DNA from 4 places in the Ensifer sp. SSB1 genome. Region 1 is predicted to be linked to each of the others. Evidence: riboswitches for the same ligand, from Rfam matches in the RefSeq annotation. Region 1 holds a riboswitch; each other region holds the start of a gene.
What was found. Region 1 has a riboswitch for thiamine pyrophosphate ahead of thiB (thiamine ABC transporter substrate binding subunit). Riboswitches for the same ligand answer to the same signal wherever they lie in the genome.
Positions count from the first base shown of each region.

Region 2: it holds a riboswitch for thiamine pyrophosphate, as region 1 does, so the genes downstream of both, thiD (bifunctional hydroxymethylpyrimidine kinase/phosphomethylpyrimidine kinase) here and thiB (thiamine ABC transporter substrate binding subunit) in region 1, are expected to answer to the same signal.
Region 3: it holds a riboswitch for thiamine pyrophosphate, as region 1 does, so the genes downstream of both, thiO (glycine oxidase ThiO) here and thiB (thiamine ABC transporter substrate binding subunit) in region 1, are expected to answer to the same signal.
Region 4: it holds a riboswitch for thiamine pyrophosphate, as region 1 does, so the genes downstream of both, thiC (phosphomethylpyrimidine synthase ThiC) here and thiB (thiamine ABC transporter substrate binding subunit) in region 1, are expected to answer to the same signal.

Region 1 is NZ_JAEPRP010000003.1:35,974-43,426, reverse strand. Features, by position in the region: gene I8N66_RS01140 (ABC-F family ATP-binding cassette domain-containing protein) at 1-772, opposite strand, end outside; gene I8N66_RS01135 (thiamine diphosphokinase) at 776-1,426, opposite strand; gene I8N66_RS01130 (GNAT family N-acetyltransferase) at 1,511-1,996, opposite strand; TPP riboswitch at 2,135-2,252, shown strand; gene thiB (thiamine ABC transporter substrate binding subunit) at 2,302-3,330, shown strand; gene thiP (thiamine/thiamine pyrophosphate ABC transporter permease ThiP) at 3,338-4,963, shown strand; gene thiQ (thiamine ABC transporter ATP-binding protein) at 4,960-5,679, shown strand; gene I8N66_RS01110 (M48 family metalloprotease) at 5,982-7,453, shown strand, end outside.
Region 2 is NZ_JAEPRP010000204.1:4,264-11,716, reverse strand. Features, by position in the region: partial or broken gene I8N66_RS32460 (glycosyltransferase family 4 protein) at 1-573, shown strand, start outside; gene thiD (bifunctional hydroxymethylpyrimidine kinase/phosphomethylpyrimidine kinase) at 718-1,527, opposite strand; TPP riboswitch at 1,737-1,839, opposite strand; gene I8N66_RS32450 (helix-turn-helix transcriptional regulator) at 2,016-2,246, opposite strand; gene I8N66_RS32445 (hypothetical protein) at 2,386-3,069, shown strand; gene I8N66_RS32440 (hypothetical protein) at 3,250-3,681, shown strand; gene I8N66_RS32435 (amidohydrolase) at 3,934-5,088, opposite strand; gene traA (Ti-type conjugative transfer relaxase TraA) at 5,292-7,453, opposite strand, start outside.
Region 3 is NZ_JAEPRP010000045.1:16,175-23,627, reverse strand. Features, by position in the region: gene I8N66_RS13630 (beta-ketoacyl-ACP synthase III) at 1-533, opposite strand, end outside; gene I8N66_RS13625 (adenosylmethionine--8-amino-7-oxononanoate transaminase) at 530-1,798, opposite strand; gene bioD (dethiobiotin synthase) at 1,795-2,433, opposite strand; gene I8N66_RS13615 (8-amino-7-oxononanoate synthase) at 2,430-3,575, opposite strand; partial or broken gene bioB (biotin synthase BioB) at 3,572-4,587, opposite strand; TPP riboswitch at 4,998-5,118, shown strand; gene thiO (glycine oxidase ThiO) at 5,279-6,250, shown strand; gene thiS (sulfur carrier protein ThiS) at 6,247-6,444, shown strand; gene I8N66_RS13595 (thiazole synthase) at 6,448-7,221, shown strand; gene I8N66_RS13590 (thiamine phosphate synthase) at 7,218-7,453, shown strand, end outside.
Region 4 is NZ_JAEPRP010000021.1:33,078-40,530, reverse strand. Features, by position in the region: gene I8N66_RS07805 (M20 aminoacylase family protein) at 1-982, shown strand, start outside; gene I8N66_RS07800 (Zn-dependent hydrolase) at 1,012-2,250, shown strand; gene I8N66_RS07795 (hypothetical protein) at 2,420-2,962, opposite strand; gene thiC (phosphomethylpyrimidine synthase ThiC) at 3,446-5,269, opposite strand; TPP riboswitch at 5,359-5,487, opposite strand; gene I8N66_RS07785 (sigma-54 dependent transcriptional regulator) at 5,585-6,949, opposite strand; partial or broken gene I8N66_RS07780 (ATP-binding protein) at 6,953-7,453, opposite strand, start outside.

The DNA.
Region 1 (7,453 bases):
AGACGGCCCGCATGTTCTGCAGCTCACCGAGGCGGCGCATGTTGCGCTTGCGCCGGGCCGTCACGCCGTAGCGTAGCCAGTGCTCCTCACGCTCGATCGCCTTACCGAGCTTGTGCTGTTCCAGCTCTTCGGCCTCAAGCACCTCGTCGCGCCACGCCTCGAAATGGCCAAAACCGCGATCGAGCCGGCGCGACTGGACGCGATCGAGCCACACGGTGGCGGTCGACACCTTCTCGAGGAAGCGCCGGTCGTGCGAGATCAAGACGAGCGCCGAGCGGCTGCGGGTCAGTTCGTCTTCCAGCCATTCGATCGTCGGCAGATCGAGATGGTTGGTCGGCTCGTCGAGCAGCAGGATATCCGGCTCCGGCGCCATGACGCGGGCGAGCGCTGCCCTGCGCGCCTCGCCGCCCGAGAGCTGCTTCGGATCCTCGTCGCCTGTCAGCCCCAGGTGCTGCAGCAGATAGGCGACGCGATACGGGTCGTCGCTCGGCCCCAGGCCCGCCTCGGCATAGGCCTGCACCGTGTCGTAGCCGTCGAAATCCGGCGCCTGGTGCAGATAGCGGATGGTCGCCGACGGATGACGGAACACCTCGCCCGACTGCGCCTCTGCAAGCCCGGCGGCGATCTTCATCAGCGTCGACTTGCCCGAGCCGTTGCGCCCGACCAGGCAGATGCGGTCACCCGGCTCCACTTGCAGGTTCGCGCCGGCCAGAAGCGGCGTGCCGCCAAAGGTAAGGAAGATATCGTCGAGTTTCAGAATGGGAGGCGCCAAGGCTCAGGCTCCGGAAAGATCATAAGGGCGGGCAAGCACGATGGCGCGACCGCTCTTGAGAGTGAAGCGAAGGGGACCCTCCGCAACGTTGGAAACGGTTCGGGACGAGCCGAACGGCAGGGTGAAATCGTCGAGCGGATAGCGCGCATTGACGATCGAAAGGCCGGTAAGTTCGGTCAGACCTAGCACCGAGAAGAGGCAACCCTTCGGCAGGTCGAGCTCGAGCGGACCGGCAAGCAGCGGATAGGCCTCTTCCTCGCCCGAGGTCATCAGCACCGGAAGCCCACGCTCGGCAAGGGCGACAGCATGCAGCAGATGCATGAAGGCGTGGTCGCTGCGGGTGCCGCCGAGCGCGCCCGCGAAAATCAGCCGATCGGCGCCGCGCGATAGCGCTGCCTCAACCGCGATCTCGCCATCCGTCGCCGCCTTTGCCGCCGGATAGGGCTCGCGTGGAACGGAGGCGAACTCGGAAAGCAACGCGTCTTCGGTCGAATCGAAATCGCCGACCCAGACATCGGGTACGACGCCGAGCAAACGGGCATGGCGCATGCCGCCGTCAGCTGCAACGAAGCGGCTTCCGCTCAGCTGTCGTGTCAGCCGGTCGGTCAGCGAAAGGGCGCCGCCAAGCAGAATGGTGAAGGTCGATCGAGCCATGGCAAAGCCCATAGCGCAAAGGACCGCGGAAGGAAAACGAAGAAAACCGTTGGACGACCGGTTCTCGAAATTTTGCTGAAGCCGTCAGTGCCCTTCCGGCACCGGATCTGGAAACAGCATGCCGGCATAGATGCCCGGGGTCGAATCCGGAATCTCGAACGCACCGGCTACCCGCTCGTAGAACTTCGCCGGTCCGACGCCGCCGATGACTGCATAGCCATAGCCGGCCTCGCGCATCGCCGTCAGGCTGGCGATCAGCAGCGCCTCGCCAATCCCCTGGCCGCGCATGCCTTCATCGACGCCAGTCGGACCGAAGAAGCCGAGCGCGGTCACGTCGTGGCAGGCAAAGCCGACGATCTTTTCCTCGTGCACCGCGACATGCATGCGCGTCGGGGTGGAAGAGAAGGCCGCTTCCGCCTCGCCCGCCCAGCCGGCACCAAAGGTCTTCTCGATCCAGGAGACGACCAGGCGGCGCTCCGGCGCCATGGCACGGCGAATGCTGATACCCGCTCCAAGCCTCGACTGAGGCTGAGACGGCAGGGCGTAAAGTCGAACGAGCATATCTGGCATGGCGTTTCCTCCTCGCTGCAGTGGTGTAGCGCAGTTGGCGGCTTACGCAAATACGAGCCAATGCCCCGCTCCAAGGCGCCACTTTCGGCTCCCCCCAAACATCGCTTGCCATGGAACCAACGTGGCGGTAAATCTTTTGCCGCTCTAACGGGGTGCCTCCCGACCGCATAGCGGCCGGAGGCTGAGAGGCGTGCAACGCCAACCCGCGGAACCTGATCCGGCTCATACCGGCGGAGGGATTAGACGCGATCGGATCGATACGCCCTTTTCCCATGCAACAACGAACTTTGGGAGAGGTGCCTGCCATGTCCAATTTATCGCAACACAAACTGTTTAGCCGGCTAGCTCTGGCTGCTACCGCAAGTCTCGTCTTCGCCCACCATGCAACGGCAGCCGACAAGACGCTGACGGTCTATACCTATGAGAGCTTCATCACCGAATGGGGCCCGGGCGCCAAGGTGGCGGAAGCCTTCGAAAAGACCTGCGAGTGCAAGGTCAATTATGTCGGCGTCGCCGATGGTGTCGAATTGCTCACCCGCCTGAAGCTCGAAGGCGACGCCTCGAAGGCCGACATCGTGCTCGGCCTCGATACCAACCTCGTGGCGGAAGCCAAGGCGACCGGCTTCTTCGCGCCGCACGGCGTCGATGCCAAGGAGCTGAAGGTTCCGGGCGGCTTCTCCGACGATACCTTCCTTCCCTATGATTACGGCCACTTCGCCGTCGTCTACGATACCGAAACGTTGAAGACGCCACCGAAGAGTCTGAAGGAGCTCGTCGAAGGCGACCCGTCACAGAAGATCGTCATCGAGGACCCGCGCACCTCGACGCCGGGCCTCGGCCTGCTGCTCTGGGTCAAGGCCGTCTATGGCGACGAGGCCGGCGCTGCCTGGGCTAAGCTCAAGGACCGCGTTCTGACCGTCACTCCCGGCTGGTCGGAAGCGTACGGCCTCTTCACCAAGGGCGAAGCACCGATGGTGCTCTCCTACACCACCTCGCCGGCCTATCACATGGTCGCGGAAAACAACGAGCGCTACCAGGCGGCGGCCTTCTCCGAAGGCCACTACATCCAGATCGAAGTCGCCGGCATGACCAAGCATGCCAAGGAGCCGGACCTGGCAAAACAGTTCCTGAGCTTCATGACCGGGCCGGAGTTCCAGTCGATCATCCCGACGACCAACTGGATGATGCCGGTCGGCGTCACCAGCGAGCCGCTGCCGGATGCCTTCAACAAGCTGGTCAATCCGGAGAAGACCTTCCTGCTGCCGTCGGAAGAAGTCGCGAAGAACCGCAAGGCCTGGATCGACGAATGGCTTGCCGCCATGAGCAAGAGCTGAGGCCGGATTGTTCGCACTGCGCGAAAACCGCATGACTGTTGTCGCCGGGGCGCTCTGCCTCGGCGCCTTCCTGCTCTTCGTCGGCCTGGCGATCGCAGCCTTGCTCGCCCAGACCGCCGGCACGAACGAAGGCAACCTGTTCGACGCCTATATCTGGCGCGTCACCCGCTTCACGCTGCTGCAGGCAACCCTCTCGACGCTGCTGTCGGTGCTGTTCGCCATTCCCGTGGCGCGGGCACTGGCGCGGCGGCCTCGGTTCTTCGGTCGCATCTGGCTGTTGCGGCTGATGGCGCTGCCGCTCGGCCTGCCCGTTCTCGTCGGCGCGCTCGGTCTGATCGAGATCTGGGGACGCCAGGGCTTCCTCAACTCCGGCCTGCGCTGGCTCGGCCTCGAGCAGCCGATCAGCATCTATGGCCTGTTCGGCATCCTGCTCGCGCATGTCTTCTTCAACATGCCACTGGCAGCACGCCTGTTCCTGGCCGGGCTTGAACGCATTCCCGCCGAATACTGGCGTAGCGCCGCCAATCTCGGCATGCCGTCCCGCGCGCTTTTCCGCTTCATCGAATGGCCTGTCCTGCGTGGCTTGCTGCCGGGCGCGGCCGGCCTCGTCTTCATGCTCTGCGCCACCAGCTTCACGCTCGTGCTGACGCTTGGCGGCGGTCCCGCGGCCAGCACCATCGAGGTCGCGATCTACCAGGCCCTGCGCTTCGACTTCGACCCGCCGCGCGCGATCGCGCTATCCGGCCTGCAGATCGCCATGACCGGCGCACTGCTCCTCATTCTGCGGCGTCTGGCAACGGAGCCGGAAGAGGGCATGACCGGCGGTCGCACGGTTCGCCGCTTCGATGGCGCAAGGCCCGTCGCACGGCTTAACGATAGCGCCTGGATCATTCTCGCATTGCTCTTCCTCATTGCCCCGCTGATCGCGGTCGTCGTCTCGGGCCTGCAGGCCGATCTCCTCAAGCTTGCGCGCGATCCTAACGTGCATCGGGCACTGGTGACGAGCGCTTCGATCGCGCTTGCCTCGGCGCTCGCCTCCGTCGCCGTGGCTGCCGTGATGATTCGTGCTGCGGCCACGGTTACCGCCCCACGCCATACAGGCGCGTTGGCACGCGGCTTTGCCGGTACGATCGGCGCCAGCACCTCGCTGATCCTGCTGGTGCCGCCAGTTGTGCTCGGCGCCGGCTGGTTCCTGCTCCTCCGCCCCTTCGGCGATGTCGCGCGCTTTGCGCCTGTCATCGTCGTGGCGATCAATGCCCTGATGGCCCTTCCCTTCGTCCACCGGATCCTCGCGCCGGCCATGGCCACGCACGCGGCGCGCTCCGAACGGCTGACGGCAAGCCTTGGCATCCGCGGCTTTCATCGCCTGCGATGGATCGATCTTCCCGCCCTTCGCAAACCATTGCTGATGGCGCTCTCCTTTGCCATGGCGCTATCGCTCGGCGATCTCGGCGCGGTGGCCCTCTTCGGCTCCCAGGACATGGTGACGCTTCCCTGGCTGCTCTATAGCCGCATGGGCAGCTACCGCACCGCCGATGCGGCCGGCCTCGCCCTCTTCCTCGGGCTTCTCTGCCTGATCTTCACCATTCTCGGTACGGCGAATGACAGCCGGCGGGAAGGACGCACCGCATGACCGACCCCACCGCCGCCATCGAACTGCGCCATGTCGAGGTTCGTTTCGAAACGGCCGCGCTGCACTTCGATTGCACCATCGCCACCGGCGGCATCGTCGCCGTTGCCGGCGCCTCCGGTTCCGGCAAGTCGACGCTCTTCCACCTGATCGCAGGCTTTGAAGACCCTGACCGCGGCGAGATCCGCATCCTGGGCGAAGAGGCTGCCAGCAAGCCGCCCTCGGAACGGCCGATCTCCATGATCTTCCAGGACAACAATCTCTTCGCCCATCTCGATATCGCGACCAATGTCGGTCTGGGCATCAACCCGGCGCTTGCCCTGACGGACGAAGATCGAACGACGATTGAGGACGCACTTCGGCGCGTTGGGCTTGAAGGCTTCACACGCCGGCTGCCGCCCACGCTTTCCGGCGGCGAGCGCCAGCGTGTCGCACTCGCCCGCGCGCTCGTGCGGCATCGCCCTCTGCTGCTGCTGGACGAACCTTTCGCCGCACTCGACCCCGGCATGCGCGCCGGCATGCGCACGCTGCTCAGCGAGTTGCATGCGGAAGAAGGCAACACCATCCTGATGATCACACACCATCCCGAAGACGTGAAGGCGCTGGCCGATAGCGTGCTTTTTCTCGACCAGGGGCGTATCATTGCACACGATACACTCGACCGCTTCCTGGAGCGGCGTGACAATGCGGCGATCGACCGCTTTCTTGGCAACGCCTGAAGGGGGGCCTGGTTTCTCGTCGGCCCCAGCCGATTGCCACAATTTGACCGCGGCGCCATGCGACGCGCGAATTATCCGGCGAAGGCGTGAATATTCGCGCACCCGTTGCCGTGATACCACGGGGCAACTATTTCTACCGAGACAAACTAGGCAGGTGGCGCTGAAATCAGATACAGCAAGACCAGGGCTGAACAGTCGCGGCGAAGCAACGCTGCCGGACTGAAAAAGTAGGACTTTCAACGCTGTCGCTCCATCGACCCGCCGTATGCGGGCGGAGCGGCAGACGGGAAACGGGCTGAGGCATGGAGAGGCATACAGTCACACACGACCGGTTCCCGCCGAAGCGCGGACGGCTGCGTGCACGCGTCGTGGTTGCATTGCTTGCGACCACGCTTCTCTCCGCATGCCAGTCTGTGATCGAGCAATCCTACGAGCCGACGGTTTCGCCCTCGTCCAATCCGCAGATTGTCGACGAGGTCCAGAAGAACGATCCCCGCGCCAAGATGGGCGCACGTGAACATCCGCGCATCGTTGCGAGCTATGGCGGCGAATACAAGGATGCAAAGACGGAACGGCTGGTCGCCCGCATCGCCGGCGCGCTGACCGCCGTTTCGGAAAACCCGCAGCAGTCCTATCGCATCACCATCTTGAATTCGCCGGCAATCAACGCCTTTGCGCTGCCGGGTGGATATCTCTACGTGACCCGCGGCCTGCTCGCTCTTGCCAACGATGCTTCCGAGGTTGCCGCCGTCCTCTCGCACGAGATGGCGCACGTCACCGCCAACCATGGCATCGAGCGCCAGCAGCGCGAAGAAGCGGAAGTCATCGCCAGCCGCGTGGTCTCCGAAGTGCTGTCCTCCGATCTCGCCGGCAAGCAGGCGCTCGCCCGCGGCAAGCTGAGGCTCGCAGCCTTCTCGCGCAACCAGGAACTCCAGGCCGACGTCATCGGCGTACGCATGCTCGGCGAGGCCGGCTACGATCCCTACGCGGCCGCACGCTTCCTGGATTCGATGGCCGCCTATAGCCGCTTTACCGCCGTCGACCCGGAATCCGACCAGAGCCTCGACTTCCTGTCGAGCCATCCTAACGCGCCGCAGCGCGTCGATCTCGCACGCCGCCACGCCCGTGCCTTCGGGCCGGAAGGCACCAGCGGCGATCGCGGTCGCGACTATTACCTTGCCGGCATCGACGGCCTGCTCTACGGCGACAGCCCGCAGGAAGGCTATGTCCGCGGCCAGACCTTCCTGCATGGCCAGCTCGGCATCCGCTTCGACGTCCCGACCGGCTTCCAGATCGACAACAAGGCGGAAGCGGTTCTGGCGACGGGACCCGGCGATATCGCCGTGCGTTTCGACGGCGTGGCGGACACCGGAGGGCGCAGCCTGACGGACTACATCGCCAGCGGCTGGGTCACCGGCCTGCAGCCAGACACGATCAGACCGATCAGCGTCAACGGTCTCGAAGCCGCGACCGCACGCGCGTCCGCAGATCGCTGGGACTTCGACGTCACGGTCATCCGGATCGATAGCCGCATCTACCGCTTCCTGACCGCGGTTCCCAAGGGTTCGAATGCGCTGGAGCCGACCGCGAACCAGCTGCGCAGCTCGTTCCGTCGCATGACGCAGGGAGAGGCCCAGTCCTTGAAGCCACTGCGCATCCGCGTCGTGACGGTAAGACCTGGCGAAACGATCGCGACGCTTTCCGCCCGCATGATGGGCACGGATCGCAAGCTCGACCTGTTCCGGGTGATCAACGCGATGCAGGTCACCTCGAC
Region 2 (7,453 bases), on a different contig from region 1:
TATTTCGGTCAGATGACCCCCTTCAAGGGGGTGCATGTGCTGATCGACGCTGTTTCGCGCGTACCCGAGGAGATCTGGGGAGACGATTCGACGCTGATGATCTTTGGCGGCAACCTCGAACGCCAGCCGACCGACTATCAGGACCGCGTCGCGAAACTGATCGAGGATGCCGGCCGCCGCGTCCGCTTCTACGGCGCCTACCAGAACCAGGACATGCCGCGACTAATGCGCTCGGTTGATTGGGTGGTGATGCCGTCGGTCTGGTGGGAGAACTCCCCGGTCGTCATTCAGGAAGCCCTGCATCACGGCCGACCGATCCTGTGTTCAGATATCGGCGGCATGGCCGAGAAAGTTCGCGACCGCCTGGACGGCTACCATTTCCGGGCCGGCAGCGCACAAGACCTTGCCGATCGGCTTATAGACGTGCTGAGTACGCCGCGATCCTGGGACAACCTCCGGGCAACCCTCAGGCGCCCGATGAGCCATGTCGACTGTGGCCGCGAGCATGTCGCGCTCTACCGAAAACTGCTCAAGGCAGAGCAGCCGGCTCACGCCAGCGCCGCGGTAGCCTGAACCAAAACGCGCGTCCTCCGTTACTCATCTTGTGTTTGCAGGCGACGAGCTTCCGGCTTCCGATCCGGGAATTCTGTTGCCCTTTAAACAATGCAATAGCCTAGTTTCCTAAAGCTAAGCATGAACAAGGCTCCGGGAATGGAATTAATCGCCGCTGGACCCCCACCACCGATGAAAGTGATGGACCGGCCCCCGCCCCTGCCCGATTTTCAAAGCGGCGCCGGCAACAAGCGCCTCATGCAGATAGGTCTTGGCGGCCACCACCGCGTCTTCAAGCGTCTGCTGGCGAGCAAGACCAGCGGCAATTGCGGCTGACAGCGTGCAGCCGGTGCCATGATCGTTCCTCGTCTCGACCCGCGGACGCACCAAGCGCAACGGTGTATCCCCACTAAAGAGGATATCCACCGCCTCGTCGCCCTTCGCATGTCCGCCTTTCATCAGCACTGCACGCGCACCATACTTCAGAAGCATCTCCGCCTGACGCGCCATTTCCGCCTCGTTCTCCGCAATCGCGCGTCCTGTCAACAACGCCGCTTCGGGCAAGTTCGGCGTCACGATGAGGCCAAGCGGCAGCAACTCCTCCTTGAGCGTCGCGATCGCATCCGCGCGCAACAAGACGTCACCGGAAGTGGCAATCATCACCGGATCGATGACTGCCATCTGTTGATAGCGCTTCAGGCCGGATGCGATCGCGGCAATGGTCTCCTGGCGGGACACCATCCCGATTTTCACTGCACCAACGGCGAGATCTGAAAACACGGCGTCCAACTGCGCAGCAACGACGGCCGGAGAGATATCCTCGACAGCCGTGACACCCCGGGTGTTCTGCGCCGTGACAGCGGTAATCACGCTGGCTCCATAGACGCCAAGCGCCGAAAACGTCTTAAGATCCGCCTGGACGCCGGCGCCACCACCTGAATCCGAGCCTGCGATGGTAACGGCGATAGCGGTCATGGCTGGTTCCACCTGGGAGCAGAGGTACCCTCAAGATGCCGGGTGCTTCCAAGTATCAGCGAGGAAACCGAATGATCAAGACCAGGCATCGGTTGGCTCGTCTCTCGGAATCCTACCTCGCAATATTCCACACTCTGTGCAGGCACCAACGATCTCCCAAAAACAAATGACGGAGATCCAAATGAACGGCGGAGACGCGGCTGATGTGCCAGATAGGCCCTTGCCGTTCCTCCGCCGGTATGATCCGGATCAGGTTCAAGGGTCTGGCTCGCCGCCGTCTCAGCACCGTCAGGTGCGCCCCTCGGCAACGGAGGAAGCTAGGGGAGCGCGGGAGGTGATGTCAACTATTGGCGATCAACATTGCATCACCGTGTTCCCCACCACGTCCGCAGCTGCCACAAGTATGGTCAGCGGCGCTGCCGCAAAGTCGCTCCAATGCGACACTAAGACGGTTCAGCGTGAATCTCGATCGCGTCGTTGCCTTTGATTTAGGCTCTTGGTTTGGAAAAGCGGACACCGGCGCCGCCACCGTTTTCTGGGATGAACTCTATACCAGCTTTCTCAAAAGCCGATCGGACGACGTCGATGGTCGCCTCTCGAAGCCGCTCGCCGCGCTCTAGTCTAGCGATTGTATCGGGCGACACGCCGGCATTTTTCGCTAGATCCCGTGTGCCCCAACCCAGCGCTGCGCGCGCCATCTTACATTGAATCGGCATCATTTCGTAACACCGATACGATTTTCTATTGAAGTGCACTGCATTACTCGTTATCGTATCCCTGTTACGAGTTCCACGCCGTTTCTGGTATGAGGTACCACAAGCGGCCTAGACCCAAATCTAGCTTTAGAGAGCTTGGATCATGGCTGATTCTGAGAATAGCAGAACTATGCCTGCAATTATGCGTGGAAAAGAAAATCCGCAGGGCGGCGCTGCAGAAAATATGCCCCGTCTGATCGACCGCAGAAACCTGCTTCCTGTTGCTTCACGCGTGTTAAACGCGCAGGTCGCGGAAGTCGGCGGTCAGCGACGAGCGAGCGGGCCCACGCCTGTAAGGGAAATGTGGCCCCGGTGGTACGCTTGCCATCAACAGCGGGTGCGAGCGACGCGCCTTAGGCAAAAGGTCGAAGCGGAAATGCTGGAAATCGCGGGTGGCTTTCCGGTGGTCGAGCTGAAGCTTGCTGGAAACGATCCGCCCATCGTCGTCCAGTCCTTGCCCGGCATTAATCGACTGGCTAATCAACTGGACGCGGAGCGGCTGTCCGAGGCACGAGCCGAACTTCGTCGACGCAGGAAGCAATGGAAAGACGCCGACCAGCGATTGGGATACAGTGCGGCGGTCGCTCTGGAACAGGAGCTCGCGGAGCAAGCAGGGATATCCGGACGGGTTATGTGGATCACACGCCCCTCTTCGCTGACAGAAGTTACCGCAAAGCTTCATTGCTTAATCGTTATGCACGATCCCGACCTGAAGCTCGAAGATCCGCCCTGGCCAGAACTTCGGACGATGCTGAAGGATCTTGTTCGACTTGGAGAACGCACCTGAAGCGGCTGGAAGACGTTATGGAGTTGTTACGGCGGCAGATGAAACACACTCGAGGGCACGTTCCTCAACACGGTCGCCAACCACCAAATCAACCGCTTCCGTCAGAATGATGAAAGCTGCTGGCGATCAACAACGAAGCTGTCAGACGGAATTTTCACTCAATCTTGGAGAGCAACCTGAATGGGCCTTGCGTATCCTGGCGAAACAGCAAATGTCCGGGACATAATGAACTTGGCGGCGCAGTACAAAGACGCTGCCGTGGAGCTTGGTCAGGGGCTATCTAAACTCCACCGCATCCCACAACGTCTTCTCGCTCTGCATTCGATCGAACTCTATCTAAACGCTCTTCTGCTTTCCAAAGGCCTCGACCATAAGGCGATTCGCGATTTTGAGCACGATCTTGGCGAGCGGACAAGAATAGCAGTAGAAGCGGGGCTCGTTCTGCGCAAACGGACGGCGGCGCACTTGGCAACTCTTTCCGCAAGCAGAGAGTATCTCATAATCAGGTATGGCCCAGAGCTATCGGCAACCCTCTCGCAGATTAACCGAGTTATGGCGACTCTTGATGAACTCTCGCAGAAGGTGCGAAGAATGTTGAGGGCTAAGTCTTGAGCGACCAGTTCGTTGTCTATTGCCCTTGACTGATAAACTGATACGAGCCAGTTACGTTCAGGTCGCGTCAATGATCATCGATGCGGAACTGTAAGGATTTAGAAGTGGACGGACTCGCCTTGATAGAACCTTCAGCTTCGACCTATAACCGCGCATCTCAATCTGGTTCTGACTACCGAATATTTTGACGCGATTACTTGGCAACGCTCGGGTCATTAGCGGCCTCGCACAATAGCTTCGAAAATAACATTTCTACCCCAGTTCGTTGCGGATCGCCCGCATGAACACCTTGGCACCGATGCCGATCAGATCGTCGGGAAAGTCATAATCGGGATTGTGCAAGCGCGCATGGTTTTCGCCGGCGCCGAGGAAGAACATCGCCGCTGGCGCCACCCGCCCGAAAAGGCCGAAATCCTCCGACCCCTTCATCGGCAGCACGCCCGCGCCCTTGTCATGGCTGACGCCCTCCTCGTCCATGGCCCGCTCGAGCGCGGTGACAGCAGCTTCCGCATTGCTGCACTGGTGGAACACGTCCTCGTAGCCGATCGCAACCTTCAGCCCCGCAGCACCGGCCTCCTTGGCGATCAGCGCCTCGGCGCGGGCCACGAGACCGGCCATGCGTTCGTCGGTCAGTGTCCTAAGCGTCGCCCAGATCTCGGCATGGCCGGGGCTGATGCCGAAGGCCGCCTCGCCGAGCCGCGCATGCGTCACCGTGACAAGCGTATAGGTCTCGTCGAGCGGCCCGTTGTTACCGAGCGCCGTCAGGCCGGCAAGCAGCGAAGCAACAGCAAAGGTCGGCGCAATCCCGTCCTCCGGCGTCGAGGCATGCGCCGTCTTGCCGGACAGCGAAATCCGCATGCCGCGCGAGGCGCAGTTGACCGGTCCGCCGCGCAGCGCCGCATGGCCGAAGCTTAATCCCGGAAAATTGTGCAGCGAAAAGACGAGATCCGGCTTGATCGTCGAAAATTTTGGATCGGCGAGCACGGCCGCCGCCCCCGCGCCGTTTTCCTCGGCCGGCTGGAACATCAGGATCGCCCGGCCCCTCACCGGGCGTTCGCGCCCGAGCCCCTTGGCCAGCGCCATCAGGATCGTCATGTGCCCGTCATGGCCGCAAAGATGCCCCTTGCCGTTGATTTGAGAGCGATGCGCGATCTCGGAAATCTCCTCGATCGGCAGCCCGTCGAGCTCGGCCCGCACCATGACGGTCGGGCCCGGCTCGCGGCCTTCATAGATTGCCGCCACCCCATGCCCGCCAAGGCCTGATATCACCGCATCCGGCCTCGTCTCGGCCAACGCCGTCACGATCGTTTCCGCCGTCTCCCGCTCCTCGCCCGAAACCTCCGGCCGCCGGTGCAGGTCGCGCCGAAAGGCAGTGAGTGCCTCGAGTTCACGGTCGACAAGAAACATAGCGGCACTCCATCTCAAAACTCCACGATCTCGTCCGAGCACTCTAGTGATTTATGGCGTTGGACAATGGGCCACCCTTCAGTCGAATGTCCAAAGCACCACCGCGGTAAGGCTACTCCCTACGGTCCAAGTTATCGTCCGATAAGCGACGCAACACAGGGTCGACGCACGCCGTGACCGTGTTCTCAATCGCGAAAGCTCTTTCACTTGAGAGACAACCCTTGCCTCCTGGTTTGCCGCAAAGACTCTGCCTGCTTGAGTGCAAGGGCCGTTCGCTCGTGGGCGGCGACTTGTTGTATCGTTCGCAAGGCACTCCAAGCCGTCCGCAAATCTGCCTTTTGAGCTTCAGTCATCCGGGATGCTACCTGGTTGAAGAGCTCTCCTTTGGCGTCTTTCGCCGCGATACCGAGAAAGGCGCGCTCACCAAACCGCTCGCTCACGGCCTTGGAGAACCGCTCAAGCTCGGCGCGCACGTTACTATCGCTATGCACGCCCTGGAGGGCGGTTTGCCCGTCACTGCGGCCAATCGCGTCTCGTGCTTGCATGAGCGCCTGCATCGCGCGTGACGACAGTGCCGGAATTTCGATGGCCAACTTCGTTCGCAGGGTCCGCTCTTCCGCTTGGTGTTTCCGTTCCGCCTGATGACGCAGCCTGAGATAGCATTCGAGGTCCCGTGAAAGTGCGCCCGCGTTAGCCAGAGCGCGTTCGCGGTCCTTTTTGTCCGACCGCCAAGCCAGCATTCCGCCTAATCCTCTAAGCGCACCGAATGTCTGGGGACTGACAGCAATCTTGGCGAGAGTAGAACTGGCAGCGCCTGCGTTCTTGAGCATAGCTTCGAAATCAATTGCGCGGAATGCCCTTTGCGGATCAGCGTACACTAGCTGAAAGCGAGAGCCCACTTCCTCCCATTGCTTCTTTAGAGTTGGGTCGATTGCAAGCCTCTCCTCAATTGCTTCTGCAAAAGTTTTAGGGAAACTCTTGATACCCGCAAGCATCGGAGTTTTGTCTTCGCCAGTACTCGATTGCCCCATTCGCGCGGAGGTCGTGCCGAGCCGAATGCTCTGGCCGACGGCCGCCAGCCTCTGAACAAGATCGCTGAGACGCTGCTTTTGCCTGACAGTCCAATCGATGCGGTCACGAACCAGGGTGCGTGCTACAGCCAGCAGATGCAGGCCCCGAGACTCGGAGAAACGAAGCGCATGCCTGTAGAGGGAACGATCTGTGTAGTCGAGCGTCGATTCCTTTGCGTTTGCGCGCGACAAAACTGAAACCAACCCGCCCGCTTTTTCGAAGGACCGCGCTCCATAGTAGATCGCTAGTTCTTCGCGATGCCGCGTCATACCAACGTAGGCGAGGTGGCGATCGAGTGATATTGAGGCCAGCATCTTTACGCTATCGACGGTGGTACCCTGGCTCTTGTGTATCGTTGTAGCGTAACCAAGATCTATATTTGGGTAGGTTCGGCTTTCAACTGTTATAGAGCGGCGGTGCTCTCGCTCCCCGACCTCGACAACAATGCGATTGGTGCCCGCCTCGAGCACCCGACCAATCATACCATTCTTGACGTCTAACATTCGGTCGTTTTTCAGGAAGACGATCTGGTCGCCAGGCGCAAAGTGCCGCACTCCCTCTTCCGCGGCATACGGAGACCCCTCGCCGACAATGCCGCGCTCAACCAATTTCGCTCGCGCCTTCTCGTTCAATATTCGAACGTCGCGGCGCAAATGCGCAAGGATCAATGTGGTTTTTGCGGGATCGTAGTCGCTATCCCAATCGGTGATCAGTCTTTCTACGGCTTCGGCTTTCAGCCCGGTGCTGATGATCCTGCCCTGGTTTTCGTAGGCGCTGACCGCGTCCGAGACTTGTCCGCGAGCCAGGGCCAGTGATGCGGTCTGCATCCAGTTTTTACGTTGGCGGTATATAGTTTCTAGTTCCGAGTAGCCGATCCGCTCTACAACGGCGCGGAAGGGTGCACCCGCCTCGATCGGCTGGAGCTGATCCGGATCGCCAACCAAGACGAGCTTTGCTCCGTTCCTAGCGACGGTCTCAATCAGAGACGCCATTTGCCGCGAAGAGACCATTCCGGCCTCATCAAGAATGAAAACTGTCTTGTCATCGAGAGAGTCCCGTCCCTTCGCCCAGCGCCGCTCCCAAGAAGAAAGTGTTGCAGAGTAGATGCCTGCTTCCTTCTCCAATCCCTCTGAAGCCTTGCCCGCGAGTGCGCCACCAACCACTTGATACCCGGCTGCCTCCCAAATTTCCCGGGCGACTTTCATCATCGTCGTCTTGCCGGCGCCAGCGCGACCGACAATTGCAGCAATCCGGGCCTCACCGGTGACATAGGCGACCGCAGCCTGTTGCTCTT
Region 3 (7,453 bases), on a different contig from region 1:
CCGGTCTGCGGATCAGCGGACGGGGCCACGACGACCGCACCTGCCGCATCGGCGAAGAGGACGGCGCTTGCCCTTTCGGCCGGATTGATCCGCCGGCTGAGGATGTTGGCCGCCACCACCAGGACCGGCTTTGCCTGTGCCCGCACGAAACCGTCGGCGAGCGTCAGGGCGTAGAGAAAGCCCGAACACGCACCGGCCAGGTCAATCGCGCCGGAACGGGTGAGCCCGAGACGGTGGGCAAGCAAGGGTGCGGAGGGCGGCAGCAGATGATCGGGCGTCGAGGTCGCGAGCAAGGTGAGGGCGATATCGCCCCGCGAAACGCCTGTCTTGTCGAGTGCCGCAGCCCCTGCGATCGATGCCAAGCCCGTCAACGTCTCGCCGTCCACTACCCAGCGCCGCTCGCGAATGCCGGTGCGACGTTCGATCCAGCCGGGTTCGAGACCGAGCTTCGTTTCGATCTCGGCGTTTGCGACACGCCGCTCCGGAACCGCATGGCCGAACCCAACAAGGCGGGATGACCTGGCGGCGCTCACAGCCGCCCCGCCGCGAAAAGCGACGCCGCCTCGTCGATTGCGCCATAGGCCTGCGCGAGTTCGGCTTCGGTGACGCAATAGGGCGGCATCAGATAAATGACATTGCCGAGCGGGCGGATCAGCAATCGGCGCTCGCGGAAGAACGCCCTGAGCCTTGGACCGGCTTCTGAGAGATAGCCGCCTGCCGGAACCTTGAGGTCCAGCGCGACAATCGTTCCGAGCTGGCGGACGTCGCTGAAGCGGCGATCGTCGGCATAGTAAGCGGCATGCCTATGCTGCCGTTCGCTTAAGGCATCGATACGTTCTCGCACGGGCTCCTCCTTCCAGACGGTGAGATTGGCGAGCGCCGCAGCGCAGGCGATCGGGTTGGCCGTGTAGGAACTCGAATGGAAGAACGTCTTGCGCCGATCGCTCGAGAGATGGGCCTCGAAGATTTCGGCCGTTGAAAGCGTTGCCGCCAGCGGCAGCGCACCACCGGTCAGCCCCTTTGACGTGCAGAGGATATCCGGCGTGATCCCGGCCTGTTCGCAGGCAAACAGACTGCCGGTCCGTCCCCATCCGGTCATCACTTCGTCGGCGATCAGCAGGCTGCCGTGCCGCTCGGCGATCCGTTTCAGTTCGGAAAGCACCGACGCCGGGTAGGTCTTCATGCCGCCGGCGCCGAGAAGCAGAGGTTCGATCAACAGGGCAGCCACTTCGCCGGAGCTGCAGGCTGCCTCAAAGGCATCGAGCGTCGCCTGCTCCCGGCCTGCCTCCGGAAACGGCAGCCGATCGACGGCAAAAAGCAGCGGCGCGTAAGGCGCGTTGAAGACGCCTCGTTCACCTGTCGACATCGTACCGACCGTGTCGCCGTGATAGCCATGTTCGAGCACGCAGATGCGGTTTCGCGGCCGGCCGAGATTGTGGAAGAAGCCGAGCGCCATCTTCAACGCGACTTCGACCGCCGTCGAGCCGCTGTCGGAATAGAATACATGGGCAAGCCCTTTGGGCGCGATCTCGATCAGCCCGCTTGCCAGTTCTTCCGCCGGGGCGTGGGTATATTCCGCGAAGATGACCTGGTCGTGGGTTTCCGTGGCCTGGCGGATCGCTTCCATGATCGCCGGATGGCGGTGACCGTGGGTGACGACCCACCAGGACGAGATCGCATCGAGGATCGACGCGCCGTCCTCGTCGAGGAGATAGGCACCCTCGGTCCGGACGACGCGGCGCATCGTCGGCTCCAGCGCATGCTGGGTGAAGGGGTACCAGACTGCGGACGTTCTCATGCCGGCACCTGCTTAAAATCGTCGATGTCGAAATTGTCGCGAAATGCTTGCCGCAGGCGATCCGGCGTCAACGGATCGAGCCGCGGCAGCCGCCCGAGCCGGCGCACGGCGCCCAATGCAGCGATGATCGCCTCGCTATCCGCCTGCTCGTCGCCAACGAAGGCGACACCAAGGACCGGGATCGCACGGCGGCGCAGCGCCTCGAGCGACAGCAGCGTGTGATTGATCGTGCCGAGCCCGGTGCGGGCGCAAAGGATCACCGGGATTTGCCAGCGTGCGAACAGATCGGCAAAGACCGTTTTCTCGGTGAGCGGTACCAGGAGCCCGCCTGCGCCTTCGATGACCAGCGGTCTGATCACCGCCGGCGGCAAGAGGCTTTCAGGCGCGATCGACACACCGTCGATACGCGCCGAGCGGTGTGGCGATGCGGGCGTTCTGAGCCTGTAGGCCTCGGGCAGAATGCGCTCGGGCGGGATCCGACCGAGCCGGGCGACAGCCTCGCTGTCGGTCTCTTCGTCGAGGCCCGACTGCACCGGCTTCCAGTAGCAGCCGCAAAGCGCATCGGTCAGGGCTGCAGAGAATAGGGTCTTGCCGATGCCGGTATCCGTGCCGGTTATGATGAAACGGGGCGTCATGGCCGCTCCTCCGCCATCGCCACCTTCAAGCGCTCCAGCATGCGCGTGATCATCGGCCGGTCGACATTCAACGTGATCGCGATCCGAAGCCGCGCGGTCCCCTCGGGAACGGTCGGCGGACGGATCGCCCTGATATCGAAACCTTCGGCGCGCATCCGCGCGGCAATCCGTACAGTGCGGCCGTTGTCTCCGACAATAACGGGGAGGATCTGCGAGCCGCTGCCTTCGATGCCAAGGGTTTTGGCAAGGGCCTGATTGGCGAAGGCCCTGAGGCCATCGAACTCTTCCCGGCGCTGCGGCTCATCCGCCAGCAGCGCCAGCGCTTCACGGACGGCGGCCGCGATCAACGGCGACGGCGCGGTGGAATAGATGAAGTTGCGGGCACGATTGACAAGGTAGTCGCAAAGCACCGCACTCCCACCGATGAGAGCGCCGGAAACCCCGAGCGCCTTGCCGCAGGTGTGCAGCACCACGAGATTTTCCCGACCTTCCAAGTCGGCCGTCAGCCCGCGTCCGTCCGGCCCGAAGACGCCGGTCGCATGTGCCTCGTCGACCACAAGAAAGCCATCGTGCCGCTCAGCAAGCGCGGCGAGATCGGCAAGCGGCGCCCGGTCGCCGTCCATGGAATAGAGGCTTTCGACGGCAATCCACGGATGCCCCATGCCGCCCGCCTTCCGCCACCGGCTGATCGTATCTGCGAACGCGTCGACATCGTTGTGCGCGACGGCACGAGTGACCGCCTTGCTTGCAGCAATACCCTCGTGAGCACTCGCATGGATCAAGGCATCATGAACGATGATATCGTCGCGCTGTGGGAGCATCGAAAACAAGGCGGCATTGGCCGCGTAGCCGCTGGCGAAGAACAGCGTGCGCGGCACGCCGAAGAACGTCGCCGCTTCCGCCTCCAGCGCCTCATGTTCCTCGTGATTGCCGCGCAACAGCCGCGAGCCGCCGGACCCGACCGGCACCCCGCGTTCAATCGCTGCGGCGATTGCCGCCTTCAGGCGCGGCGATCCGGCAAGCGCCAGATAGTCGTTGGAGGTGAAATCCATACCACCGCCGACGACCAGTTCGCGTCGGCGCCCCTTTCGATCGAGGCCGCTAAGCGTCTTCTCGTGGCGCGCGAGGAGGGCCACGGTCATTCGGCCGCGTCCTCTTTTGCCGCAAGTGCCATCGGCTTCAGCCCGAGGCGGCGGAACAGGGACGCATCGTGATCCTCGCCGGGATTGTCGGCTGTCAGCAGCGTCTCGCCGACGAAGATCGAATTGGCGCCGGCAAAGAAACAGAGCGCCTGCGTCTCGTCGCTCATATCGGTGCGGCCGGCGGAAAGCCGGACATGCGACTGCGGCATCAGGATGCGCGCCAGCGCGATGGTGCGAACGAAATCGATCGGATCGACAGGTGCGGCATCGGCAAGCTTCGAGCCCGGGATCGGGATCAGCATATTGATCGGCACGCTTTCCGGCGGCACCGGCAGATTGGCGAGCGTTACCAGCATCGAGATCCGGTCGTCTGCCGTCTCGCCCATGCCGAGAATGCCACCGGCACAGACCTTGATGCCGGCGTCGCGGACATTGGCGAGCGTCTCCAGCCGGTCGGCAAAGCTGCGGGTGGTGATGATTTCGCCGTAGAAGCGCTCCGACGTATCGACATTGTGGTTGTAGTAATCGAGCCCGGCGTCGGCGAGCCGCTCGGACTGTTCCGGGGTCAGCATGCCAAGCGTCATGCAGGTCTCCATGCCGAGTGCCCGCACGCCGCTGATCATGGCGACGATCGCCTCCATGTCACGCTCCTTCGGGCTGCGCCAGGCGGCGCCCATGCAGTAACGTGTCGCGCCGCCATCCCTCGCCTTCCTCGCTTCCGCAAGAACCCGCTCGACTTCCATCAATTTCGACGCCTTGAGCCCGGTCGGGTAATGCGCCGACTGGCTGCAATAGCCGCAATCTTCCGCGCAGCCGCCGGTCTTGATCGACAGCAGGCGGCTCATCTGGATGGAGTTGGGTCGAACGCGGCGCGATGGGCGGACTGCGCGCGATAGAGGAGGTCGTTGAACGGCAGATTATAGATTTTTTTTGCATCAGCCAGAATCCAACGCGGCTCGGTCGCTTTAGCGGTGGCTGAAGTCGACTCGGTCGAACTGTTTACGTCGAGCATGTGTGTTCATTTCCCCGTTCGCGAACCAGTAAAATAGATAGAATCCATAATTATCTATAATTTTCACAAGGACGGGTTAGGGCAACCACTTTTAAGTAGTCACGTGCGCAATTAAGCAATCCAAGGATGCAATATCACGATCCAGCAGGTGACATGAAGGCAACAAACGGCATCGTTTTCCGCTCGGTGAATTGAATTCGGGATAGCAGCAATGAACTCGCAACATCCTGCTCTAATGAGCTTTCCTCCCAACTCATCTGCAGATCTATCGACGCGAGCCGCCTCAACAACGCAGAGACTCAGCAACTTATGCCTCATCCAATTTTTATAGATAATTTTGGCTGGAGGCACTCGGCGTGATGCTCGCATCGGCGGCTCTTGACAAAATCCGGTCCAGCCGTTCAGTTTGAAGCATTCACCAGGGGTGTCCCGGCAAGGGGCTGAGATTCTGCCAGGCGGTTTCCGCGGCGCAGTGACCCGTTGAACCTGATCCAGTTCATACTGGCGTAGGGACGGTGCAGACATCGCTGCCGCATTCGCGTTCGCGCGAGCCTATCGCGGCAAGGCGTCCTTCCATCCCCTACGGCGCGAACTGGGTCTCCAACTATGGAGCCTCGGCAGTGCGTATCATCATCGCGACTTTGCTTCTTTCGGGCCGGCGGCCGGTTCCGCACCGTGGGGCGCATTGACCATGCGCGTCCTGATCAAAGGCGCCGGTGTCGTCGGACTGGCCTTGGCGCATGAACTGAATGGTCGCGGCGTCGAAGTTGCCGTTGCGGAGCGGCAGGCGGACTTCGGCGGTGCAGCATCCTGGTTTGCCGGCGGCATGCTGGCGCCCTGGTGCGAGCGCGAAAGTGCCGAGGAAGCGGTACTGACGCGCGGCATCGGCGCCATCGACTGGTGGGACCGGGCGCTTCCGGGCGAAGTATCGCGCAACGGCACGCTGGTCGTCGCCCCGGCACGAGATGCCGGCGAACTCAAGCGCTTCGCTTCGCGCACGTCCGGCTTCGAATGGCTTGACGCAGCGGCGATCGCGCGGCTGGAGCCGGCGCTTGCCGGGCGCTTCCAGCAGGCGCTGTTCTTTCCCGGCGAAGCACATATCGATCCTCGCCGGGCACTTGTCTTGCTGCGGCAAAAGCTGGTCGAGCGTGGCGTTGCCTTCGTCGAAGAGACGGATGACGGCAGCGGCCACGATATGATCGCCGACTGTGGCGGCGCGTCTCGGATCGGCGCCATTGCCGGCCTGCGCGGCGTGCGCGGCGAGATGCTCTATCTGCAGACAGGCGAAGTAGAGCTGTCGCGACCGGTTCGGCTCATCCATCCGCGCATCCCGCTCTACATCGTGCCGCGCGGCGATGGGCTCTTCATGTGCGGGGCGACCATGATCGAAACCCACGATGGCGGGCCGATTGCCGCCCGCTCACTGATGGAACTCCTGAACGCCGCTTACACGCTGCACCCGGCCTTTGGCGAAGCGCGTCTCATCGAAACCGGAACCGGCGTCCGGCCGGCCTTTGCCGACAACCTGCCGCGCGTCATGTGCGCTGGAAACACCATCACGCTCAACGGGCTTTACCGCCACGGTTTCCTGCTCTCGCCAGCTCTGGCCGAGGAGGCGGCGGATCTTGCCCTTGCCCGGAACCTGAAGGGAGATGCCGCATGAAACTGATCGTCAACGGCGAGGATCACGACCTCGCAGTCGCGAACCTTGCCGAACTTCTGGCCGCACTCGACTTTGAAGGCGATTGGCTTGCCACCGCCGTCAACGGCGAGCTGGTACATCGGACGGATCGCTCGGCCCATGCCCTGAGCGATCGCGACCGGATCGAAATACTCTCACCGATGAAGGGAGGCTGAGACATGCTGACGCTTTATGGACAGGATTTGCGCTCGCGCCTGCTTCTGGGTACCGCCCGCTACCCCTCGCCGGCCGCCCTTGAAGACGCGGTTCGCGCGTCTACGACCGAGATCCTCACGGTTTCGCTCCGCCGCGAAACCGCCGGCGGCCGCCAGGGCGGCGCCTTCTTCGAACTGATCCGGTCTCTCGGCGTGCATGTGCTCCCGAATACCGCCGGCTGCCACTCGGTATCGGAAGCGGTACTGACGGCGAAGATGGCACGCGAAGTCTTCGGCACGAACTGGATCAAGCTAGAGGTGATCGGCCATCAGGATACGCTCCAGCCCGACGTCTTCGGGCTGGTGGAGGCCGCACGCATTCTCTCAGCCGAAGGCTTCGAGGTCTTTCCCTATACGACCGACGATCTGGTGGTCGGCGAGCGGCTCGTTGAGGCCGGGTGCAAGGTGCTGATGCCCTGGTGCGCGCCGATCGGCAGTGCCATGGGGCCGCAGAACCTCCCGGCGCTCAGGGCCATGCGGGCGCATTTTCCAGATATGCCGCTGATCGTCGACGCCGGCATCGGCCGCCCGTCGCATGCAACGACGGTGATGGAACTCGGCTTCGACGCGGTCCTGCTGAACACTGCCGTTGCCGGCGCAGCAAAACCGGCTCTCATGGCCGCGGCCTTCGCCCGGGCGATCGATGCAGGACGTGACGCCTTTGAGGCCGGCATGCTGGAGCCACGCGATTTTGCCGTCCCCTCCACCCCCGTCATCGGAAAGGCGGTGTTTGCGTGAAACTTGATCCCTTCTACCTCATCGTCGACAGCGCCCGGTGGATCGAGCGGCTGGTGCCGCTCGGCGTCAAACTGGTGCAGCTTCGCGTCAAAGACCGCCCGGAAGCGGAGCTTCGCGACGAGATCCGTGCGGCCAAGGCAGTCTGCAAACGTCATGGCTGCCAGCTTGTCGTCAACGACTACTGGCGCCTCGCGATCGCCGAAGGCTGCGACTTCGTCCACCTCGGCCAGGA
Region 4 (7,453 bases), on a different contig from region 1:
CAGCGGCAACCGCGCCATCGCGCTCCGGGCCGACATGGATGCGCTCAGGATACCGGAACAGGGAGAGTTGCCCTACCGCTCGAGAAAGCCCGGCACCATGCATGCCTGTGGCCATGACGGTCACACGGCCATGCTGCTCGGCGCCGCCAAGATGCTTGCCGAAGACGGCGGCTTCGATGGTACCGCGTGCTTCATCTTCCAGCCGGCCGAGGAGTGGGGCAAGGGCGCGCTCGCGATGCTCGACGACGGGCTGATGGAACGCTTTCCCTTCGACGAAATCTACGGCCTGCACAACATGCCGGGGCTGCCGATCGGCCGCTTTGAGACCCGCGTCGGCGCGATTATGTCGGCGGAGGACAATTTCGAAATCGTGCTCAAAGGCGTTGGCGGGCACGCGGCGCGGCCGCACTGGGGCAACGAGACGCTGGTCGCCGCCTGTGCCACCGTCGTCAATCTGCAGACGATCGTCTCGCGCCGCCTGTCGCCGACGGATATCGGTGTCGTCTCGGTCACCGAGCTTTTGACCGACGGCACGCGCAACGCGCTGCCCGGTCTCGCCCGCATCCTCGGTGACGCCCGCAGCTTCCGCCCGGAGGTCAGCGCCAGAATCGAGGCGGAGATGCGCGTGATCGCCAGAGGTACGGCGGATGCTTATGGCTGCGAGGTCGAGGTCAACTATACGCGCGAGTTCGTGCCGCTGATCAACGACCCGGCCTTGACCGGCCACGCCTTTGCCGCGGCTGAAGCGGTGTTCGGCACCGGGAATGTCGCAACGGCCGCCGAGCCGATGACCGGCTCGGAGGATTTCGCGCGCTTCCTCGAGCACGTGCCGGGCTGCTTCGTCTTCATCGGCAACGGCGAGGCGTCGGCGCCGCTGCACAATCCGCGTTACGACTTCAACGACGATGCCCTGATCTTCGGCGCGCGCTACCACGCCGAGATTATCCGGCAGAGACTGGCGCCAGCCGACGCCCTGTCATGAACAGAAATCCGCATGAAAACAGGACAGAGATGCCATTTCCTTCCATCAATGCTGCGCGCCTGATCGGGCGCATCCGCGAGCTTGGCGAACTTGGTCGCGATGCTGAGGGCCGATTGACCCGGCTGGCCGGCTCCGACAACGACAAGGCCGGTCGCGATCGCCTCATCGCCTGGATCGAGGCGGCAGGACTCGACGCTGCGGTCGACCGCATCGGCAACATCTTCGGCATCTGGCGCGACGAGGGCAATAGCGGCGAAGCGCCGGTCATGCTCGGCTCGCACATCGACACGGTCATCAATGCCGGCATCTATGACGGATGTTACGGCGTGCTTGCCGCGCTCGAAGTGATCGAGACGCTGAAGGAGCGTGGCGTGTCGCCGACGCGGCCGATCGTCGTTGCCGCCTTCACCAACGAGGAGGGCGTGCGTTTTGCGCCCGACATGCTCGGCTCGCTCGTCTATGTCGGCGGCCTGCCGCTGGAGCCGGCGCTCGCGACCATCGGCACGGATGGCTCGTCGCTGGGCGAGGAACTCGAGCGGATTCGCTATGCCGGCAATGTCGAGCCGGGTTTCCTCAAGCCCCACGCCTATGTCGAGCTCCATATCGAGCAGGGGCCGGTGCTGCAGCGCGAGGGCTTTGCAATCGGTGCCGTCGAGAACCTGCAGGGTATTTCCTGGCAGCGCGTGACGATCGATGGTGTCGCCAACCATGCCGGCACGACACCGATGGCGATGCGCTCCGACGCCGGTCTCGCCGCCGCCCGCGTCAGTCTCTTCCTGCGCGAGCATATCGCCCGCTCGAACGCGCCGAGCGTGGCGACCATCGGCACCATGCGTTTCGAGCCCGACGCGATCAACGTCATCCCGTCGCGTGCCGTCTTCACGGTCGATCTGCGCGATCCGGACGAGGAACGACTGCTGGTGCTCGAAGCGGCGCTGTCGGACTTTCTCGCGCGTATCGGCGCGGAAGAGGGTGTCCAGATCTCGGTCGAGCGGCTTGCACGCTTCCAGCCGGTGGCTTTCGATCAGGGCATCGTCGCGACGATCGAGGCTTCGGCCAGCGCGCGAGGCCTCAATAGCCGGCGCATGACCTCGGGCGCCGGCCACGACGCCCAGATGATCGCCCGCATTGCGCCGACGGCGATGATCTTCGTTCCGAGCCGCGATGGCATCAGCCACAATCCGCGTGAACACACGGAGCCGGATGAGCTCGTCGCCGGCGCCAACGTGCTCCTCGATGTGGTCGAGTGGATGGTGAGTGGTCGCTAGAGGGGGATAGGGACTCTGCGCGTTCGTTGATTGAACGGGATCGATATCGCGCCTCCCTCTGCGCCGTCATGCTCGGGCTTGGCCCGGGCATCCAGACACAGGCGTTTCTGCGTCCGCGATAAACTGCGCACGTCACGTCACCCTTCGTCGTGACGAAGCAGACGTCTCTTCAAGGCTCTCTTTTCGTGTGACCTGCGCTTTTGCTGGATCCCGTATCGCTCTTCTGCCCGGGGGAAGACTCTGGCCGGTTCCCCTCGATAGGCCCTTCGGGCGTCCGGCGGAAAAGGTTGAGGAAACTGCTGCCGCCGTGCCATGCGCTGCCGGTTGGTCCATAATCCCGCCCGTCGCGCGAAGAGGATGAGTGGCGCTCGCTATCTCCGTCAAAGACGCCAACCCCGTCGATGGCGCCACCGCCGCCGCCTGCACCGGTCCCGCCGGGTCCTTCGCCCGCGCCGCTACCATCGCCGGAGCCCCAATCGCCGCCACCCCCATCGCCGCCACCCTCGGTGCCGCCGCTCCCGATGTTTTCGCCGCCTTGGTCGCTGCCGCCCGGAGCACCTTCGCCATTCCCGCCGTCGACATCGGCGTCGTCCGCATGGGCGGCGGAAATCCAGGAAAAGCCCGCGGCAAAACGCCCGTCGCGCGGGAGGCCACCGGCGAGTGCAAGGGCTCCCATCGTCAGAGCCGTCAGTCTCAGCAGGCGTGACCTCAAGTCTTTACTCCTTGTGCGAACGGCGTACTTGCGCCGTTTTGCAAGACCTTCTGCGCGGCAGAGACGGCAATTCATTGCGAATGAATTTCGCCGACAGCGACTTTCGCGTGAACTTTGCATACCGCTCAATCGACGCGGGGACAAGTTATTCGGGTGACGGGTGACGGGTGAAGTGGTGCGCAGGGTGCGGGGCCCATGGCGGCGACCACAACGCGCAGATGGTCGCCAGCCCCACAGCGGCGATCTTCCTAGCCCGCCGTGAAGGCGTCGGCCACAATCTGCGCGAACATATGGAGCCGCATGACCTTTGCCGATGCCAGCGTGCTTCTCGATGGGATCGAGCGGAAGGTGCACGCTCGCCCCTCCCGAGCATGACGGCGAAGGAGTCCGTTGGCGATCACCGCTTCCGCCTCTGGGGCGCTGGACGGAAGTCCTGCGCGAACTGAAGGGGCCGTGACTGGCCCCTTCAGCGTGTCTTTGCGTCTACTCGGCCGCGCCAGCCGCCCCTTCCACCGGCATGTAGAGGTCGCCGCCTTCGCGGTATTTCGCCGCCATTGCCTCCAGCCCTTCCTTCTGCGCCTCGGCCCGGATGTCGTGCGAGATCCGCATGGAGCAGAATTTCGGGCCGCACATCGAGCAGAAATGCGCGACCTTGTGCGCCTCCTTCGGCAGGGTCTCGTCGTGGAAGTTGCGGGCCGTCTCCGGGTCGAGAGAGAGGTTGAACTGGTCCTCCCAGCGGAACTCGAAGCGGGCGCGCGAGAGCGCGTCGTCGCGCACCTGAGCGGCCGGATGGCCCTTGGCGAGGTCGGCGGCGTGGGCGGCGATCTTGTAGGTAATGACACCCACCTTGACGTCATTTCGGTCGGGCAGGCCGAGATGCTCCTTCGGCGTGACGTAGCAGAGCATGGCGGTGCCGAACCAGCCAATCATGGCCGCGCCGATGCCCGAGGTGATGTGGTCGTAGCCCGGTGCGATGTCCGTCGTCAGCGGTCCGAGCGTGTAGAACGGCGCTTCGCCGCAAACGGTGAGCTGCTTGTCCATGTTCTCCTTGATCTTGTGCATCGGGACGTGACCGGGGCCTTCGATCATCACCTGACAATCCTTGGCCCAGGCGATCTTTGTAAGTTCGCCCAGCGTTTCGAGTTCGGCGAATTGCGCGGCGTCGTTGGCGTCGGCGATCGAGCCCGGGCGCAGGCCGTCGCCGAGCGAGAAGGAGACGTCATAGGCGCGGCAGATGTCGCAGATCTCCTCGAAATGCTCGTAGAGGAAGCTTTCGCGGTGGTGGTGCAGACACCACTTGGCCATGATCGAGCCGCCGCGCGAAACGATGCCGGTGACGCGATCGACGGTGAGCGGGATGTAATGCAGGCGGACGCCGGCATGGATGGTGAAGTAGTCGACGCCCTGTTCGGCCTGCTCGATCAATGTGTCGCGATAGACTTCCCAGGTGAGGTTCTCGGCAATGCCGTTGACCTTTTCCAGAGCCTGGTAAAGTGGCACGGTGCCGATCGGAACCGGTGAATTCCGGATGATCCATTCGCGGATGTTGTGGATGTTGCGGCCGGTCGAGAGGTCCATGACCGTGTCGGCGCCCCAGCGGGTCGCCCAGACCATCTTCTCGACCTCTTCGGCCATAGACGAGGTGACGGCGGAGTTGCCGATATTGGCATTGATTTTCACCAGGAAGTTCCGTCCGATGATCATCGGTTCGGATTCCGGGTGGTTGATGTTGGCGGGCAGGATCGCCCGGCCGCTGGCAATTTCCTGGCGAACGAATTCCGGCGTTACATGGTCGGGGATGTGGGCGCCGAAGCTCTCGCCGTCGCGGACCTTCGCCCGCGCCGCCTCGCGGCCGAGATTTTCGCGGATGGCGACGAACTCCATTTCGGGCGTGATGATGCCGGCGCGGGCATAGGCAAGCTGGGTCACTGCGCGGCCAGCCGTTGCCTTCAGCGGTGCGTGCTGGAACGGGAAGGTCGGCGTCAGCCGGTCTCCGCTCACAAAGCCGTTGTCCTCCGGGCGGACGGTGCGTCCCTCATAGGTTTCCACATCGCCGCGGTCGACGATCCAGTTGCGGCGGAGCCGCGGCAGACCGTCCTCGATGCGGATCTCGGCGTCGTCGGCTGTGTAGTCGCCGGAGGAATCATAGACCGTGACCGGCGGCTCGCCCGAGGTCGGGTGCAGCGCGATCTCGCGCATCGGTACGCGGATATCCGGGTGAAGGATGCCCGGCTTGTGGATCTTGCGGGAGGCGGGAAGCGGGCCTTGCGTGACCGAGAGGGGAGTAGGTTTGGTGGCAATATTCATGACGAGGCTCCAAGTTGCGATTGGAGACCCAGTTCTGATGCCGGAAAGATGAAAGACGCTCCGCCAGATGCTGGACGCACGGAATCCTGGCTTCGATATCTGCACCGTCCCTACGCCAGTATGAACTGGATCAGGTTCAACGGGTCACTGCGCTATAGCCGGCAAGCCGACCATCCAGCAGAATCTCAGCCCCTTGCGGGACCCCCCTGGTGAATGCCTAGATCATAGCCATTGATCGGCCCGGGACGTCAAGCGCGAATTCGCCTGTCGATGAAGATGCACCTAATACGTGTGTTTGCGGAAGTGAGTTTGGCGCTAGCGGTCGGCCTTATCCGGTGCCGACCGCTCAGCGTAGTCGGCGCGGTTGATACCATGGCGCTGGAGCTTGTCGTAGAAGGTCTTGCGCGGAATTCCGAGCGCTTCGATCGTCGCCTTGACGTCGCCACGCTGGGTGCGCAGCGCCTCCTTCAGGATTTCCGCCTCATAGCGTTCGAGCCGTTCGGGTAGCGCAAATCCCGGCTGTTTGGCAGGCGCAATCGCTTGTCCGAGTGGGCCTTCGACACCAAGCGCCACCCGTTCGGCAAAGTGCGAGAGTTCGCGCACATTGCCGGGCCAGGCATGGGTCATCAGGTGCTGTTGCGCAGCCGGCGAGATCATGGGTACGTCGCGCCTGAAGCGCTCGGCTGCCCGGGTCAGGAAGTGCGAGAACAGCAGCGGGATATCGTCGCGGCGTTCGCGCAGAGGCGGGATCGATAGCGTCACGACATTCAATCTGAAGTAGAGATCTTCTCGGAAATCGCCGCGCTCAACCGGATTGCCGAGATCGATCTTGGCAGCAGCGATGACGCGGATATCGACCCGTCGCACCTGGTTGGTGCCGAGTGGCGTGATCTCGCGCGCTTCCAAAACACGCAGCATCTTCACCTGCGTTGCCGGCGGCATCGCCTCGATCTCGTCGAGAAACAACGTACCGCCGTTCGCATGCTCTATCCGGCCGATGCGCTTCTTCAAGGCGCCGGTAAAGGCGCCCTGTTCGTGGCCGAAGAGTTCGCTTTCGATCACCGTTTCCGGCAGCGCCCCGCAATTCAGCGCCACGAAGTTGCCGTTGCGGCGCCGGCTCCAGTTGTGGAGCAGGGTCGCGACCACTTCCTTGCCGCTGCCGGTTTCGCCGGCGACCAGCACGTCCACATCGGTATCGGCGATGTGCCGAATCGTCTGGCGCAAGCGTTCCATGACTGGCGTCTGGCCGATCAGCGGCAGGCTGTCTCCGGCTGCCTCCGCGGCCCGTTTCAGCGCGCGGTTTTCCATGACGAGCTTTCGCTTTTCGAGTGCACGTCGCACGCTCTGCACCAGCCGGTCGGCGGCAAAGGGTTTTGGGATGAAGTCGTAGACGCCGTCCTGCAGGGCCTGCACCGCCATCGGAATATCGCCATGGCCGGTGACCAGGATTACGGGCAGGTCCGCGTCGAAGGCCGCGATGCGCCGATAGAACGCCAAGCCGTCGATGCCCGGCATGCGGATATCGCTGACGACGATGCCGTCGAAATTTGCGTCGAGCGTCTCCAGCGCTTCGGCGGCGCTGGCAAACGAGGCGACGGTAAGGTTGGCGAGCTCCAGCGTCTGCGTCATCGCCTTGCGCAGGTGGTTGTCGTCGTCGACGAGATAGACGGTCGGCTGCATTGCTCAGGCCCTCTTCAGGCGAACCGTGAAGACGGTGCCCTTGTCGCTGGTTTCGACGGCGATCTCGCCGCCATAATCGGCGACGATCTCCTTGGAGATGGCAAGGCCAAGGCCGAGCCCTTCATCTTTGGAAGTATTGAACGGCGTGAACAGATCCTCGCGGATATGCTGGGGAATGCCGGGGCCGTTGTCGGCAACAACAAGCGAAACGGTGCCGGAGGGTCCGTCCGCGCAGTGCACGCGGATCTCGGCATCGCCGCGCGTACCCAGCGCTTCCAGCGCATTTTGCAGCAAATTGATCAGCACCTGTTCGAGGCGGATGCGGCTGCCGTAAACGCTGAGTCCGTTTTCCGGCAGGTCGATGACGATCGCATCCATGCGGCCGGCAAAGCGGCTGCGCAGCAGCATCAGCGCGCCCTCGATCACCTCGCGCATGGGGGTCGGTTCGGCGACGAAGCGGCCCTTGCGGGCAAAGCTGCGCAGCTCGTCGGTGATGGCGCCGAC